3 regions of the Exiguobacterium sp. GL_137 genome follow, and region 1 is predicted to be linked to each of the others. Evidence: predicted binding sites of a transcription regulator. Region 1 holds the regulator's gene; each other region holds the start of a gene.
The links. Region 1 encodes Rex, which represses fermentation and respiration genes when NADH is low (regulators of the CRP and FNR family bind a similar motif). Its sites were predicted from a motif close to TTGTGAAATATTTCACAA; they were not measured.
Positions count from the first base shown of each region.

Region 2: a site for Rex is predicted at 3,947-3,964, ahead of AC3IRK_RS02970 (formate/nitrite transporter family protein). Genes of this name have one in related genera too.
Region 3: a site for Rex is predicted at 3,097-3,114, ahead of AC3IRK_RS13825 (AtpZ/AtpI family protein). Genes of this name have one in related genera too.

Region 1 is NZ_CM174406.1:2,767,367-2,773,228, reverse strand. It holds gene AC3IRK_RS14370 (DoxX family protein) at 1-286, shown strand, start outside; gene AC3IRK_RS14365 (flavin reductase) at 308-901, shown strand; gene AC3IRK_RS14360 (hypothetical protein) at 971-1,363, opposite strand; gene AC3IRK_RS14355 (ABC-F family ATP-binding cassette domain-containing protein) at 1,363-3,264, opposite strand; gene AC3IRK_RS14350 (redox-sensing transcriptional repressor Rex) at 3,421-4,080, shown strand; gene AC3IRK_RS14345 (twin-arginine translocase TatA/TatE family subunit) at 4,080-4,283, shown strand; gene tatC (twin-arginine translocase subunit TatC) at 4,291-5,070, shown strand; tRNA gene AC3IRK_RS14335 (tRNA-Ala) at 5,178-5,250, shown strand; gene AC3IRK_RS14330 (S8 family serine peptidase) at 5,496-5,862, shown strand, end outside.
Region 2 is NZ_CM174406.1:560,385-566,246, forward strand. It holds gene thiE (thiamine phosphate synthase) at 1-352, shown strand, start outside; gene AC3IRK_RS02945 (hypothetical protein) at 367-810, shown strand; gene AC3IRK_RS02950 (ArsR/SmtB family transcription factor) at 989-1,354, shown strand; gene AC3IRK_RS02955 (CHASE3 domain-containing protein) at 1,389-2,021, opposite strand; gene AC3IRK_RS02960 (YitT family protein) at 2,184-3,053, opposite strand; gene AC3IRK_RS02965 (hypothetical protein) at 3,193-3,801, shown strand; gene AC3IRK_RS02970 (formate/nitrite transporter family protein) at 3,985-4,821, shown strand; gene AC3IRK_RS02975 (DUF1232 domain-containing protein) at 4,916-5,338, opposite strand; gene AC3IRK_RS02980 (aminopeptidase) at 5,434-5,862, shown strand, end outside.
Region 3 is NZ_CM174406.1:2,660,791-2,666,652, reverse strand. It holds gene upp (uracil phosphoribosyltransferase) at 1-133, shown strand, start outside; gene wecB (non-hydrolyzing UDP-N-acetylglucosamine 2-epimerase) at 262-1,398, shown strand; gene AC3IRK_RS13830 (pentapeptide repeat-containing protein) at 1,756-2,547, opposite strand; gene AC3IRK_RS13825 (AtpZ/AtpI family protein) at 3,195-3,413, shown strand; gene AC3IRK_RS13820 (ATP synthase subunit I) at 3,410-3,796, shown strand; gene atpB (F0F1 ATP synthase subunit A) at 3,805-4,548, shown strand; gene atpE (F0F1 ATP synthase subunit C) at 4,624-4,836, shown strand; gene atpF (F0F1 ATP synthase subunit B) at 4,974-5,507, shown strand; gene AC3IRK_RS13800 (F0F1 ATP synthase subunit delta) at 5,507-5,862, shown strand, end outside.

The sequences.
Region 1 (5,862 bases):
CGGCTGGTTCGAATCGATCGGGATGAAGCCGGGTAAAATGCTTGCGCTTACGGCAGGACTGGCAGAACTGATTGGTGGTTTACTATTTGCCGGTGGATTGTTCTTATGGTTCGCGGCAGCACTGATTATCGGGTCGATGCTCGTTGCAATCATCAAGGTGCACGGGCAAAATGGTTACTGGGTGACACAGAACGGGTACGAATATAACATGGCACTGATCGTCATCGCCCTTGGCGTCGCCTTGATTGGTGCCGGAGACTATTCACTCGCAGCCATGCTCGGGTGATCAGAGAAAGCGGGTAAAAAGATGAAGTTTGATGCACAGTCACTCAGTCCAAAAGAAAACTATAAATTGTTGATCGGGAGTATCATCCCGAGACCGATTGCCTTTGTCACGACGAAAGGAGCGGACGGAACGGTCAATGCCGCCCCGTTTTCCTTCTTCACCGCCGCTTCGAGCCATCCGCCGCAACTGTTGATTGCCGTCCAAAAGACGGATCAGGGCGAAAAAGACACCACTAAAAATATTTTGTTGAATAAAGAGTTCGTTATCCATATCGTCAGTGAAGAGATTGTCGAAGCCGTCAATGAAACGGCAGCACCTCTTGCTTACGGGGAAAGTGAATTGAACCGGACGAATCTTACGCTGATCGACAGCGATTTGATTGATGTCCCGGCGGTCGCGGAAGCGAAAATCCGGTTTGAGCTGAAACTGTCACAACACATTGAACTGGAAACAGCTGACTTATTAATCGGCGAAGTCATCCGGTATCATGTCGCGGATGAACTCGAGGAGTCGTTCCGGATTGATGCCGACGGTTTAAAAGCAATTGCCCGTCTTGCCGGCAATGATTATGCGAAAATCGGTGATATCTTCACAATTACCCGTCCAACGAAATAAGATAAAGTCATGCCAAATAGACGAGGGAAGCAGATTCGATGTCTGCTTCCCTCGTCTATTTTTTGTTGCTTACTCCATGTTATGGCGTTTACTGTACTGGAAACCGTCGAGTAGATAAAACAGGACGGCGAGCGCCCAAATCCCGACACAGCTGATTAAAAAGGCCACCAATGGGGAGACGGCACCGTAATACATGATGATCATCGGATCATTCAGTTCGACGAACGATTGAATCGTCAGCAACGTGCAGATCAGACCGGATAATAAACTGATGAACAGTCCGCTCCATGTCTGAATGACAAGACCGATCATACAGGAAATCAAGATAAACAACGGATAAACGGCATTAAACGCATCCGGACGAATGAAAGCCGAGACATAGTCCGCATACATCGGGACGAAGTAGAGGACACCGGACAATAATCCTTGGATCAGATTGATCAGATAACTTTTCGAGCGCATCAGTGGAACGACTCCCACTGTTCCATCAAATCGAGCAAGTCGACATCAATCTGATCGCGCTCTGCCGAAAGGGCGGTCGCTTTCGGAATATCATTAAAGACTTCCGGTTCGCACAACAACTGTTCGATTTCGACCGACCGGTTCTCCAACCGTTCAATCTCTTGTTCGAGCTTCTCCAGCTGTTGTTTCTTTTTGCGCGCTTCTTTTTGCGCCTCTTTATCAATCGTCTTCGTCGAAGCGACTTTGATCGCTTTCGCTTCTTCTGCTTCGAGGCGGGCGATTTCTTCCTTCTCGGCTTTTTTCTCCATATAATACGAGTAGTCACCGAGGTAATCGGTCACGCCGTCTGTACTCATCTCGATGACACGTGTCGCGACGCGGTCGATGAAGTAACGGTCGTGGGAGACGAACAGTAACGTGCCTTCGTAATCGACAAGTGCATTTTCGAGGACCATTTTCGAATCAAGATCCAGGTGGTTCGTCGGCTCATCCAGCACAAGCAGATTCGTTTTCCGTAACTTCAGCTTCGCGAGCGCCAGACGTCCGCGTTCACCGCCCGACAATTCATGGACGAGCTTGAAGACATCATCGCCGCTGAACAGGAACTGCCCGAGAACGGACCGGACTTCCTGTTCGCGCATCAACGGCCATTCGTTCCAAATTTCATCAATGACCCGATTGCGGTCGTTCAGTTCCGCCTGCTCCTGATCGTAGTAGCCAATCGAGACGCCAGTACCGAAACGATAGTCACCGAACAGCGGTTTCAGACGGCCGACAAGCACTTTCAGTAACGTCGACTTGCCGATTCCGTTTGGTCCGACAAGCGCCAGTGATTCCGCACGTTGCAGCCGGAACGTAATGTTTTTCGAGACGGCTTCTTCGTAGCCGACAGCGAGTTGATTGACCTGCAGCACATCATTGCCGCTCTGCTTTTCAATCGGGAATGACAGAACCGTACTGCGTTCGTCACCGTCCGGACGGTCGATCCGGTCGACTTTTTCGAGACGCTTGCGGACACTTTGCGCCCGTTTCGTCGTCGTCGCACGGGCGATGTTACGCTGGATGAAGTCCTGCATCTTCGCGATGTCTTCCTGCTGCTGTTCGAACTGTTTCATTTCCTGTTCGTACAGTGCCGCTTTTTGTTCGAGATACTTCGTATAGTTGCCTGTGAATTTCCGCGACACGTTCCGGGACAATTCATAGACGACGTTGACGACTTGATCGAGGAAATAGCGGTCATGGGAAACGATCAGGACAGCACCACGGTAACCGGACAGGTAGCTTTCGAGCCAGGACAACGTATCGATGTCGAGGTGATTGGTCGGCTCATCGAGAATCAACAGTTCCGGTGCCTGGAGTAACATCTTCGCCAGGGCAAGCCGGGTCCGCTGTCCACCGGAAAGCGTCTGAATCCGGCGGGAATAATCGTCCGGATAAAAACGCATCCCGTGTAAGACAGAGCGGATGTTGGCTTCGAACTGATAGCCGCCGGCTTCCGAGAAGTCGTGTTGCGCTTGATCGTACGTTTTCAGGAGACGGTCATAGGCAGTCGGATCATTTAAAATGTGCTCCATGCCCATTTCGATTTCCATCCGACGAAGCGCCCGTTCCTGATCCTGCAGATGCTCAAAGACGGTCAGCATCTCGTTCCAAATCGATTCGTTCGACTCGAGTCCGCTGTCCTGCGCGAGATAACCAATCCGGACTTCCTTGCTTTTCATGATCTCCCCCGAGTCATGTGACAGCTCCCCGGCGATGATTTTTAAAAGTGTCGATTTTCCGGCACCGTTTCGTCCGACGAGGGCAATCCGGTCCCGTTCCTGTACTTCGAGTTTAATATTGTCTAAAATCGGCTCTACGCCGAATGATTTTGAGAGTTGGTTTACTTGTAAGAGAATCATATCCATCCATCCTTCCACCCTTTAGTCTATCACGAAAAATCCTGCCGAATATAATATTTGTTACTCTATGTGAAGTGGTTTACAATCAAGGAGAGTAGAATTCTTTGCATTGATTTGGGTGCCACGTCAGAACGTGGCCGAAGGGGGAACTGCAGTATGAATGGGCCAGACACAAAAATACCACAAGCAACGGCGAAACGACTGCCGTTATATTATCGTTTTATCCAAAGTCTCTATAACTCCGGCAAGCTGCGCGTCTCGTCAGCAGAGCTCAGCGAAGCGGTCAAAGTCGACTCTGCGACGATCCGTCGTGACTTTTCCTACTTTGGGGCGTTAGGGAAAAAAGGGTACGGTTATAACGTTCAACATTTGTTAACATTTTTCCGAAAGACACTCAACCAAGACGAGGTCACGAATGTCGCCTTAATCGGGGTCGGACATCTCGGAACAGCGTTTGCAAATTATAACTTTTTAAAGAATAATAGTACTCGTATCGTCATCGCGTTTGACGCCGATGAAGACAAGGTCGGAACAACGACGCAGGACGTTCCGATTTATCACGTCTCGGATATGAAAGAACAAATCAAAGCGAACCATGTCGATGTCGCCATCTTGACGGTACCGTCGCAGTTCGCGCAGTCAGTAGCGGATGAGTTAGTTGAGTACGGTGTGACCGGCATTCTGAACTTTACACCGGCCCGGTTGAATGTCCCGGCCCACGTCCGGGTGCATCACATCGATCTGTCAATCGAGCTGCAGTCGCTCGTCTATTTCATGAAGCATTATTCGCAATCAGCTGAAGGAGTGAAATCATAATGGAAAACTTAATCCCGTTGACACTTGGTATCGGCCCGGGGAGCATCGCCTTGATTGGTGTCGTCGCCCTCATCATCTTCGGACCGAAGAAATTACCGGAACTCGGCCGCGCCGCCGGTCAAACGTTAAAAGAATTCAAGAGTGCGACAAACGGCATCATGGAAGATGATAAAGACAAAAAGGACGAAACGAAAGAGAAGTGAGTGAATCATGGCGATCGATCAAGAACAGAGTGTGACATCGCACTTAGATGAACTGCGTAAGCGGATCATCTGGTCGCTCATCATCGTGGTAGTCATGTTTATCGCAGCCTTTCCGCTCGTCCGGCCGCTCGTCCGTTTTTTACAGGCCGACCTCAAGGAACTCGGAATCGGTTTAAATGCGTTTAACGTCGTTGATCCGTTGATGTTATATCTGAATCTTGCGTTCATCATCGCAATCGTCTTGGCGTCCCCGTTTTGGATGTACCAGCTTTGGGCGTTCATCCGTCCCGGTCTGCACGATCAAGAACAAAAAGCGACGTTGACGTACATTCCCGTGACGTTTTTCTTATTCCTCGCGGGCGTTTCCTTTTCTTATTTTTGGCTGTTGCCGTTTTTACTTGAAGTATCAACGGAACTCGGACAAGAGCTTGGGATTGAACAGGTCATCGGTGTCGAGAACTATTTCAGTTTCCTGATCCGGTTGACGATTCCGTTTGGTCTGTTGTTCCAGTTACCGGTCGTGACGATGTTTTTGACACGGCTCGGACTCGTAACGCCGTTCTTCATGCGGAAGAATCGGAAGTATGCGTATTTTGCGTTGTTCGTGATCGCGGCGTTGATCTCACCGCCCGACATTACGTCGCATTTGATGATTTCTGTTCCTTTGTTCATCCTCTATGAAATCAGTATCATCATCTCGGCACGGACGTATAAAAAAGTGCTGATCCTGGAGCAACAGGCTGAACTGGAACGACAGGCAGATATGATGCGTGAATTGAACAAATAACGGAAGATTCTCCTTTGCCGGTAAGGTGAGGGAGATTTTTTTGTAAGCGGTCTAATTTTATATTGAAAAAATGAACAGCAATGGGTATACTCATTATAGAAACACACGGGGGCTTAGCTCAGCTGGGAGAGCGTTTGGCTGGCAGCCAAAAGGTCGTCGGTTCGAGCCCGATAGTCTCCATATTGCTTTACCTGCCGAAACCTTGGGAAACCAAGGTTTTTTTTGTCCTTTTTTATTCACCTGTAAGAAATAGATAAGGGAATATAAGGATTTATTCATTTTGTGATGTAATAAACAAACAAATATTTTTAAAAAGCACCAAATTTAAATTGTATATTAAGCGAAAGTTAATTAAACTAAAAATACAGAATTTTCGTTTAATACGTTTTTGCTCCACATTACATTTTTGGAAAAGAGGAAAAGGAATGAAGAAAAAGAAGATTGCTCTGATGGCGGCTGCCCTCATGACATCTTCCAGCCTAGTTCATGCTGAGGGACACGTGTCATCACAAAAAGTGGATGTACAAAAGCCACAAGCACTCTCACTGAAAAAAGCGGGTCAAGAAAAGTCATACAGTCAAAACGAAAAAGTACGGATTGTCGTCGAGCTCGATCAAAAAGCAGCGATTGAACACGCGCAGGCACAAAATAAGCGTTACAGCACGTTAAGCAACACGGAAAAAATTATTCTTAAGAATCAAATCGTCAACAAACAGAAGGAAGTCAAAGCGGCAATTGCCCAAAAAGACATTTCTGTTTCGTATAAAGAAAGCTTCACGACCGTATTGAACG
Region 2 (5,862 bases), 820 kb from region 1:
TTTGTTACCGGAAGCGACGATTGGTGTTTCTGTTTCAACAGTGGAACAAGCTGTTGCAGCAGAACGGGAAGGCGCAGATTATTTAGGGGTCGGTTCACTCTTTCCGACAGCAACGAAACAAGATGCGACATTCATGGCGCGAGCGACGTTGGAACAGATTCGTAAAGCCGTTCATATCCCGTTGGTGGGAATCGGTGGAATTACTGAAACAAACGTTCCGGAACTTGGTTCTCTAGTGGACGGATATGCCGTTGTTTCAGCTTTATTTGCAAGTGAAGACATTGAACGAACGACGAAAAATTTTAAGACGACCGTGAAACAAGTGCGTCAGAGCGCCTCAGGCAGGGTATAGTTCACGTAGAGGTGATGGTCGTGAAATGGCAGTCTGTTCGATTTCGAGGACGCTGGATTCGGTATAAAATCGAACCACAAGTCATTCGAATCGATAATCGCGGGAAATATCATTTAGGTGCAGCTCTATTTCCTTTCCCGAATCGTTATTCGTATCAATTAGCTGTGTTATTAAAGAATAAATACCGACAACAGTATAAACGTTCCTTGCTCATCCAAACGAGTTCAATCGCAACTGAAATCTGGGGGCACACACATCTGGATATTTTTTACCGGATGATGTTACCTCTTCCGTTACCGTGCTTTTTACGGAACCGCTATAAAGAACGTTTGAAAAGTACAGGCGTGATCGATATCGGTGTGCGTGCTGTCGATTCAAACCGGATTGTCTGGGATATCGGAAATTTTTTAGGTGGCTGGTTCTTTTACGCGATCTCAAGACGAAACCGTGAGAAATGAAAAAATGATTCAAACAGGAATGTCCAATGAAAAAGTCTGCTTTCCGCTCTAAACGACGGGAAACAGACTTTTTTGAGTTTCCGATTTTTGGAATAGCAGGCACTAGTTGAGTCCTGAAGTGATTTTCTTGCAATTCACTTGAAACGATGGTGGAATGAAAGGGAAAGAGGTGATGACGGTGGATGCACCACGTTGTGAAACGATTGCCATTGATCAAGTACGTGCAGAAGAGATTGGACAAGTCGTCGATACGATTCCAACGACAGACATTGGAAAGTTGTTCAAAGTCTTGTCAGATGCCACACGGTTACGGATTGCTTACGCCTTGACGGTGGAAGAGGAACTTTGTGTCTGTGATGTTTCGGCTTCGGTGGATTGTTCGATTGCAACAGCTTCTCACCATCTCCGTACCTTGTTGAAACAAGGACTGGTGAAATATAGAAAAGAAGGTAAGGTCGTCTACTATTCGCTGGACGATCATCATGTATCGTCGCTCGTTCACTTAGCAATGGAGCATGTAAATGAAGGCAAGGCGTCCTCTTGAGTGTACTGAACAACACAACAAAGACGTATCGTTCTCATGGACGATACGTGTTTGTTGTGTTTTTAGATCGGTGAAATAAGATGATAGTCGTTGCAATCAACAAGAAAGCTAAAATCGACAGGCTGAAGGACATACGTTTATACTCTGCCGTCATTTCAGTAGTCAATTCCAATTTTTGTTCAAGATCACGATATAATTTTTCTTTGATTTGTGACAAGTCTTCAAGAATCGTTTGTGTGGTTTGAGTTGTTTGCTTGGCTAATTTTTTAGCACGTTGCGGATGATCTGTTTCGTAAACGGTAAAAACTTCTTGAATCTCTTCCTCCCACACATTGTTACGTAATAGTAAATCTTTAACCGCACCGGGTGTCTGATTGGATGAATTCAGTACACGTCGCAAATCATGAACTTTAGAAGTGGAAAAGTAATATTGTTCAATGTAACGGTCATCTTCATATAATAACAGGCCGCGAACGGCATTTGCCCGATCGCGATTATGTTCGATCAATTGGTCGACTTGTTTAATCATTAGAATATCTTGTGTATGCATCTCTTCCGTCAAATTAGAAATTGTACGATATCCGCTTAAGGCATACAAAAGGGGAATCGAGGCAAACAGACTGACAATCAGGATGAGGATGATACAGTGCCGCCATAGTTGATTCATACAATCCATCCTTTTTCTACAAAACTTAATGTCATTAGCTTAACCACTATTTCCCAAAAAGTGAAGGATTATTCAAAAAAATATGGAACATTTTCTTTGATTTTGCGTATTATACACAAAAAACCGCTACAACGAGTGTAGCGGCTACAGAATGTTAGACGATTAAAAAGAATAGGAGTGTTCTTTATAGTTCCCGAAGACCGTATGAATTTCAGAAAACGTAACAAAAGCGTTTGATTCGACAGAGGACACAATTTCCTGGAGTTTGAGAATTTCATTATTCTGGACGACGACATAGACCATCTTTTTCGTCCGTTTCGAATAACCGCCACGTGCATCAAGAATTGTTACGCCACGTCCGAGTTCTTTTGTGATTACTTCATTGATTTCATCGGCTTTTTCACAAATGATGATACATTGTTTAGAAGCGGAGTAAAAACTATACACCGTCTGAAGTGCTTTCGCCCGAACGAAACTCATGATTAACGCATACATGACATGCTTCAAATCAAATACGAACCAGACGAGTACATAGATGACTAAATCCTGCATTAAAAAAATACGGGGAAGCGGCCAATTGTGAAAGCGGGCATAAAAGAATTTTCCGAGGATGTCGAGTCCGCCTGTCGAGGCGCCGCCAAAGAAAATTAAAGCCATCGCTAAACCAGAGACGAGGCCGGCAAAGATGGAAGCAACCAGTGGATCATTTAAGGATTCCGGAACGATTTGCGTCGGAATCCAATCAATTAAAAATGATGAAGCCAGGACGATGAGACCGGATAAAAACATAAAACGTTTTCTCAAAAAACGAAATCCAAGTAAAAAAAGTGGAATGTTTAAGACAAGTTGTGTCAAACCAATTGGCGTGTGGAATAATTCCTGAACAATAAGTGTGATTCCCATGATTCCGCCGGATCCGATATCGTTTGGCGACAAGAGAAGACTGATGTACAACGAGTACAGCAATGTCCCAATCAAGAGAAAACCGATTTTCTCTGTACGTTTTTTCTTTGCAGGCTGTTTAGTTTTCATTGTAAGTGATGAGAAATCTCATGCTCCTCCTCCATAAAGTATCTGCCTGCAAGAGTACGCTGATATGAAGATTAATTCAACCCCTGATTTGAAAAAAGAACAATAAGATCAGCTGGTTTTAAGAAAGGAGAGCATTTTTTTGAAAAAAATCATACTGTTCATTCTGTGTATCGGGATCGGGCTGTCGGCAGGTTCGTGGGTCGTCTGGAATCAGCAGCAGCCACCGGAAGAAGAAAGTTTTAAAGATGGTCATGTCATTGCACGTCATGTCGGGACATCAGTGTCCAATACCGCTGCGATTGAAGAATTGGTCAAGCAGTTGCCGTTTTCCGAAGTGCTGACCGGTGTAACAGTGGATGGTACGGCAGTCAAGCTGACATACAAACCTACCGAAAAAGAACAGGCGGACTGGACAGGAAGCAGCGGGAAGATGATCGAATCCGGCAAGGCCTCATTTTTGGAAAGTCGTTTATCCAAGTTGATCATGCATCATACGTTAGCACTTTTTTTGAGTGTATCTGATTTATCCGAACTTCAAATTCATTATCGGGACTCATTTTCTGATGTCACGTTTGATATGGACAGACTACGTATTGAAGACTATACACCCCGGGATATTGAACGTGCCAGTTCTTCCGCAAACCGGTTTAATCGTGTCGTTGTCGAGGACTATGTACTCGTAGATTCCAGGCGGGCGGTATTCTTTGAAAAGTTCCAAGAATCGTTGCGGATCCTTCCTGGAAAGTAGTTGTATTCACCAAGAAAAAGCACTTTTCACAAACTTGACACAATGGTATCGGTTACATCCTTTTCTTTTAATAAAACGCTAAATAGTGTCTATTCATGACTTGAACATCTTATAAGATGGAAGTATGATAATAAATGAACAGACATTGTGAAGTGTTGAACAAAAGAAAGCGGGGTTTCTACAATGAATGAAGTAGAAGCATTAGAAGGATTACGGAAAAAAGCTGTCAAATCGACGCAAATGCTACGGATGCGTCCGCTCGAATATTTGGTTCGAGCGATGTTAGCAGGAGTATTCATTGGTTTTGCCATCATATTTACACTTAAAGCAATCAACGGTTTATATTTAAATGAATCACCGGTTACGACACTGGTCGGTGGGTTAACGTTTGGTGTCGCGCTTGTCTTGATCGTGTACGGGGGAGCAGAATTATTTACCGGAAATACGATGTATTTCACGACGTCGACAATGCGTGGTTTCACTTCGAAAATGGATACGTTTAAAGTATGGACATTATGTTTCATCGGAAACGGTCTCGGTGGACTCGCTTTCGCTTTACTTTTCTCACAAACAGGGATTATTCAGGAACTTGGAATGGAGAACTGGTTGTTTGCTGTTTCCGAGACGAAAATTCATCATACGACATGGGAGATCTTTACACGAGCCATTTTCTGTAACTGGATGGTCTGTCTAGCGATTTTCATTCCGAAAAACATGAAAAATGAACTCGCACAAATCATGATGATGATGATTTTGGTCGCTGTATTCTTTGCATCCGGCTTTGACCATGTCATTGCCAACATGGCATTGTTCTCACTTGCTTTAGTCGTCCCGCATCCGGAAGCGATTTCCTTTGCCGGCGCGGTTCATAACCTGGTTCCGGCGTTGTTGGGAAACATTATCGGTGGAGCACTGTTCATGGGAATGGTTTACACATGGCTCAATAAATCGAAGCTTGAAGTAGATCAATCGAACGAACAGGCCGCAACAATCAATATCGCTTCAAAACAAAAAGCGTAAAATGGTAAGTTCTATGCGTTGAAGAGCAAAAAAGAAGGATCCGATGAAAAAATCGGATCCTTCTTTTTTTGATGTTTGCCATTAGTGCCTGTTGTCATTCAAGGTGTTGAAAACGATCAACATCTGCGGCCAGTTCTTCATAAATAGCCTCGACGATTTGGGCATCATCAAACAGTCCTAAAATATTTTCGTCAGGTAAAGCATCGACCGGGGACGTGAAGTAAAGAACAGCGGTCAATAAAAGTTGCTCCTGTTCCGGTTGCATCTCGAAACGTTTGTTGTACAAAGCGCGTAACATGTCGAGCAACTGTTTGAGTTGGAAGTAAAGAACAAGTTCTGCTTCGCGTTCGACATCCGAGCCGTCCTCAGAGGCAAGGTCTGTCGTCAACCGGGCTAATCCGAGTTCTCCTTGGATTAATAAGTCTTCTTGTGCTTTCGCATTTCCGACAGCTGTTAATGCTTGTCGGTGGAAATAGGTATAAGCGGATTTAAAATCTCCTGGTGTAAATTCCATCATCAACACTCCTTCTGTATCTCTAGTTTCGCCTTATTTCTTGCAAAATTGCAACTATTTCGTGAAAATAAGAGTAATAGTTGAAAGGGGATTACATAATGCCGACTCAAGAACAATTAAAAAAGTATGCTGCACTTGCCGTACGTACAGGAATCAACCTGCAAGCCGGTCAACAGCTCGAAATTCGGGCGGGGATTGAAAATGCACCGTTAGTCCGTGAAATCACGCGTGTTGCTTATGAAGTGGGAGCTTCAAATGTCTACGTTCAATGGTCAGATGACGAAATGACGAAAATCCGTTATTTTGATGCACCGGAAGATTCATTTGATGCATTCCCGGAATGGTTAAAAGCCCGTTTTGATCAATTGGCAGAGGAAAAAACAGCCTTCTTGTCCGTTGTCAGTGAAGATCCGGATTTATTGAACGGTGTGGAATCAAGTCGAATTGCACGAGCGAACAAAGCCGCTGGTGTTGCGTTGGCAAATTGGCGCAAGTTCGTCATGAGCGATAACGTCAGTTGGTGCGTC
Region 3 (5,862 bases), 110 kb from region 1:
CGTCAAACGCATTCAGGAAGAACATCCGGATGTCGACATTTATCTCGCGGCACTCGATGAGAAATTGAATGACCATGGTTACATCGTTCCTGGACTCGGGGATGCGGGTGACCGTCTGTTTGGTACGAAATAATCAGCAGACTGAAAGGCGCTTCCTGTGAAGGGAGCGCCTTTTTTTGTACGAGTTGCCACAGGTGTGAACTGCGCACGTGACATGGAATATGTTTTAATAGGAGCAGAAGCAAGAAGGAGGAAGTCTGTATGCCCATCAAAGTCATGCCGATTTTCGGCACGCGACCGGAAGCCATCAAAATGGCACCGCTCGTCAACGTCTTAAAGAACAATCCTGCGTTTGACGTCCATGTCACGATTACGGCCCAACACCGGGAGATGCTCGATCAAGTATTGGAGCTGTTCGAGATTACACCGGATCACGATTTGAACATCATGAAAGCGCGGCAGACCTTGGTCGATATCACGACACTCGGTCTCGAGGGACTCGATGCTGTCATGAAGGAAGTCAAACCGGATCTCGTCCTTGTCCATGGCGACACGACGACGACGTTCGTCGGCAGTCTCGCTGCCTACTACAATCAAATCGCCGTGGGACATGTCGAAGCCGGACTCCGTACATACAATAAGTACTCACCGTTCCCGGAAGAAGTGAACCGGCAACTGACCTCGACGCTGGCCGATCTGCATTTTGCACCGACCGAGCAGGCGGCAGTGAATCTGGCGTCGGAAAACAGACACGCGGGCGTTTTCGTGACCGGGAATACGGCGATCGATGCCCTGCAAACGACGGTCCAGACAGATTATATGCATCCCGTTCTAGAAAAGATCGGTTCGAAGCGACTTGTCCTGATGACGGCGCACCGGCGGGAAAATTTAGGTGCGAAGATGCACCAGATGTTCCGGGCGATCCGGCGTCTTGTCGACGACCATCCGGACATTCATGTCGTGTATCCGGTTCACTTGAATCCTGTCGTCCAGGAGGCGGCGAGTGACGTATTCGGAGGACACGACCGCATCACCTTGATTCCGCCGCTCGACGTCTTTGACTTCCATAACTTTGCGAGCCGGGCGCACCTTATCTTGACGGATTCCGGCGGCGTCCAGGAAGAAGCTCCGTCACTCGGTGTGCCGGTTCTTGTCTTACGCGATACGACCGAACGTCCGGAAGGCGTTAAAGCGGGAACGCTGAAGCTGGCCGGAACGGATGAAGAAACAATCTATCGTCTCGCGAGTGAGTTGCTCGAGGACGAAGCAGCGTATAACAAGATGGCCCAGGCTTCAAATCCTTACGGAGATGGTCATGCTTCCGAACGGATTGCAGCGGCGATTCTGGAACATTTTAATCAGGATGCGGAGTTTGAGCCGTTTAAAGTCGAAAACTGACGAAAGTTTAGACATACAGCAAAGGACCGATGTCCCCGTCACAAACGGAGGCACCGGTCCTTTTATGGAATCCAACAGATCATCTGTTCCAAAGATGGACGTACGAACGATGTGTCAACAGTCCGAGTGAACGTCCTCATTTCATGCGACTCCTGCAGGGAAAAGCGCGTTTTTTGCGCTGTCAGAGACAAACAAGACCCGGTTTCCTGACCACAGGTGCAGGAAAGCTGGCTTGTGTCTCGCCTGCGGAAAGCGAATGAGGAAGAGGGCGGAACACCTGTGACGATAGAATGACGCATTATCTTTGGGAAAGAGACGGCACTTCTTTTGGACAATAATTAATACCCCATTGTTCCCTTACGCCCAGTGCGAAGGGCGGAGCAACCGTTCCGGAAGGCGTGTCTTCGTATTGCCTTGCGCCGCATTGACCTGCGCTTGCGTCAAAAACAGCGCGTCGGTCAGATCGGCTCCTGCCAACTGACAGTCACGCAGGTCGGCACCGAGGAAGTTGACGCCACGCAACCTGCTGTTCGATAAGTTCGTCGCGAGCAAAAACTGTCCGCGGACACTTATGCCGGAAAAGTCCTGTCCTGAAAGATTTTTCCCAATCCAGTCGCGGGGAAGTGGGCGTCTGCTCGTCCCTGAAAACGGTGTTTGAACCAGTCCTTCGATTTTTGCAAGGAGCGGTAGCAATGTTGCCCGTACCTGATCGAGATCGAGTGCCGCAAGCTCGTCTGGAGAAGAACCGGTCATTGCATCCAGTTCAGCCAGCTTATTTTCTAGCAGATGATGAATCGAGCGGGTGGCTGGCCGGATGCCGTCTGTCAGGTACCACATCATTTCCTGCAGATGGACCATCTTCGGATACAGGGCGTACATGACCGGTTTTGTCGTCTCATCGTACACGCCGGAAAATGTCACTTGCGAAATCTGTTGTCCGGCACCAAAGCAGTCATAAACGGTACATCCTTTATACCCGCTCGGGCGCAAACGGTCATGAATCCCGCAACAGTAATCAGCATCTAAATTCCGGCATGGTGTCGCTTCCGGTTTGTTGTGACCAAAATCGCTTGAGGCGGAAAAAGCGAGTGCCGTACAACACAATCCGAAGCAGTCCCCGCACTGAACTCGAAAGCGTTCGGTTTCCATTCTCTTCACATCCTTTTGATTTGTTCATGTCACTTCTTTTTACCATATGTAGACAATCATTTTCAAATCACAATCAACGAGTAAACGAGCAGTGGCTCCACTCAAATGGAAGAACTAAATATATGATTTTTGTAAAAAAACAGTTGCACCATGACCTTGAAAGCAGCAAATCATCCGTGAATTTTTAAGCTGTGACAAGGCACACACGAAACGAATTGGAAATCGTCTGCGGGCTTTGTTACAAACAGATGTCAGAGGGGTTTTCGTGTTCCGAAACGGAAGCGTTTACAATTGTGAAGAAAAAATGTTTTTTCACAAAATCGACACAAATCAAATTTAGACGACTTGTTTCTCATTACGAAAGACGATATAACGTTACTGTTCAATGGTTTTGTTCACCTAGTGAACCATCTCGATAAACGTTGATAGTACTACATATTTTCTTCACATCTTCGTGAAAAGAGTGCCGGGGGAGACCTCTGTGAAAACCTTATCAATTGTTGATATACAATGGTTTCGACGGTCCATTTTAATTGTGAATTCATTTGACTATGAAATGGTTCTCATTGTATTCTTGACTAGTATGAAAATCCGCAAATTGTGGGAAAGAAAAAGAACTCACAACTGGGAAAAGGGGGTCGTCTCTAGTGCGCCAAAAAGGGCTCGCGACGAGTATGGTCATGGCCTCGCAAATTTCGACGGCACTAGCCGCACCGATCGTCATCGGCTTTCTTGTTGGGAACTATGGGGAACAGCAGGACTGGTGGCAAAAGATGGGCGCGACGTTTGCAGTGTTCATCGGGATTTTCATCGGAATTCTCTGCATGATCGCAATGATCAGGCACTTGTTAGGAGACAAGACATGAATATCATCCTTCAAGATGCGTTGTATCGTGCGTACTTACGATGGTTTGGACTCTACTATGGAATCCTTGCCGTTCTGTTACTTGTCGGTTATCCGAGTGATCCGGTGATTTATGGACTGGCGCTGGGTGGGGCAGGTAGCTTCATGATCTTGACGCTGCAACGATTAAGCGTCGATCGAATGTATCGTGTAATCGAGCGTGGGCGCAAGCCGATGTCTCGAGGGACCGTATCACGCATGGCGGTCGCGGTACTCTGTGTGATGATCGGCTTGAAGTATGAAGCCGAATTGTCATTAACTGCGGTGGTAATAGGCCTTCTCGCCGGCCACGTCATACAATTTTGTGAGTATTTTACTCACGAACTTAAGCGGGAAAAGAGGTGAATAATCAAATGAACCACGAAATGCCACTTTACGAAATCCCACTCTGGGGCGACTTCGTTCTGTACGGTAGCTGGACAAACTTGATCACAGTGCTGATTGCAGCTGCTCTCGTTTTCCTGATTGCCGTGGCCGGTACGCGACGTCTTGTGATGAAGCCGACCGGTGCTCAAAACGTGATGGAGATGTTCCTCGAGTTCGTTCGCGGAATCATCAGCAGCACGATGGACTGGAAAACAGGGGGTCGCTTCCTAACTTTCGGAATGACACTGTTCCTGTTCATCATCGTGTCCAACTTAATGGGTCTTCCCTTTAACGTTGTGACGGGTCACTACATTTGGTTCAACTCACCAACTGCAGATCCGTATGTGACACTTGCACTTTCATCTATGGTAGTGGTCATGAGCCATTATTACGGTGTGAAAATGCGCGGCTTCGGCTCGTATGCGAAAACGTTTATGACGCCGATGTTTATTATTACCATCATCGAAGAATTCGCAAACACGTTGACACTTGGTCTTCGTCTTTACGGTAACATCTTCGCGGGTGAGATCATGATTGGTATCATTCTCTCGATCGGTATCATCTCTGGAACGAACGATTTCCAATTCCTCGGACCAGTCGGTGTCATCCTGTCAGCGATCCCAATGTTGATCTGGCAAGGATTCTCACTCTTCATCGGAGCAATCCAAGCGTATATCTTCCTTATCTTAACGATGGTTTACATCGGGCATAAGGCAGCGCACGACCATTAATTCGAAGGTAAAGCATCTGCTTTTCCGATAATCGCACGACCAAATTTCGAACACAATCTAGGGAGGCAATTCATAATGGAACTTATTGCAACAGCGATCATCATCGGACTCGGCGCACTCGGCGCAGGTATCGGTAACGGTCTTATCGTAAACGGTACAGTATTAGGACAAGCACGTCAGCCAGAACTCAAAAACGAACTTCGTCAAACAATGTTCATCGGTATCGGTCTCGTTGAGGCACTTCCAATCATCGGTGTAGCGGTCGGTTTCCTTCTCCTCAACTCTTAATCCGTATTTAATTTTACGTACCAAGAACTGAGCTACATAGGGCGTTATTCGTTCCACTAGAGTGAACCGTCATGGGGGCTGCGGCTCCCTTATGTAGATATTAGAAGTAGGACCAACCACGAGGGGAGTGTAATCGAATGAATCTCACGTATCTTGCGGCAGAAGCAGGCGGCGAAAGTAGTCACCTCTTACTTGCTAACATGATCGTCACGATCGTCGTTTTCCTCTTGCTCCTCATCCTCTTGAAGAAATTCGCATGGGGCCCGCTCGTCAACATGATGAAAGCGCGGGAAGAGCATGTGGCTAGCGAGATCAATTCGGCTGAAAAAAGCCGGAAAGACGCTGAAGTCTACGTAGAACAACAACAAGCAGAACTCAACAAGGCACGTACGGAAGCACGTGACCTGTTAGAAGCATCACGCCGTCAAGCTGAGGCAGAACAAGCACGTGCGATGGAGCAGGCACGTGTCGAAACAGAATTGAGCAAGGAAGAAGCTCGCCGTGCAATCGAACGTGAACGCGCTGAAGCACAAGCTGCTTTGAAGAACGATGTTGCTCTTCAAGCAATCGCTGCAGCACGCCACGTCATGAAAACACAGCTTGCGACAGACGAAGCGGCACAACGTGCACTCGTCGACCAATTCCTCGCTGACACTAAGGGCACGAACTAATGCGTGACCACGTAGCGGGACGCTACGCAAAAGCGCTCTTCGATCTTGCACTTGAGCACCATGTGCTCGAACAAGCAGAAGCTGATGTGCGAACGCTCGGCGAAGTGCTCCACGCAACACCAGAGCTCGCATCGGTTTTAGGAAACCCGTCGATTTCTGCAGAAGAGCTGAAGCAAGTCCTTCATACGAGCTTCACAGGCTTCAATACGATTGTCTTAAATACGATCCTCGTCATGGTCGAAAACGACCGGGCACCGGAAGTATTGTCATTGCCGGAGCATTTCATCGCGTTGTTGAATGAGCACCGTAACGTTGCAACAGCAATCGTGACAAGTGCATACAAACTGTCGGACGA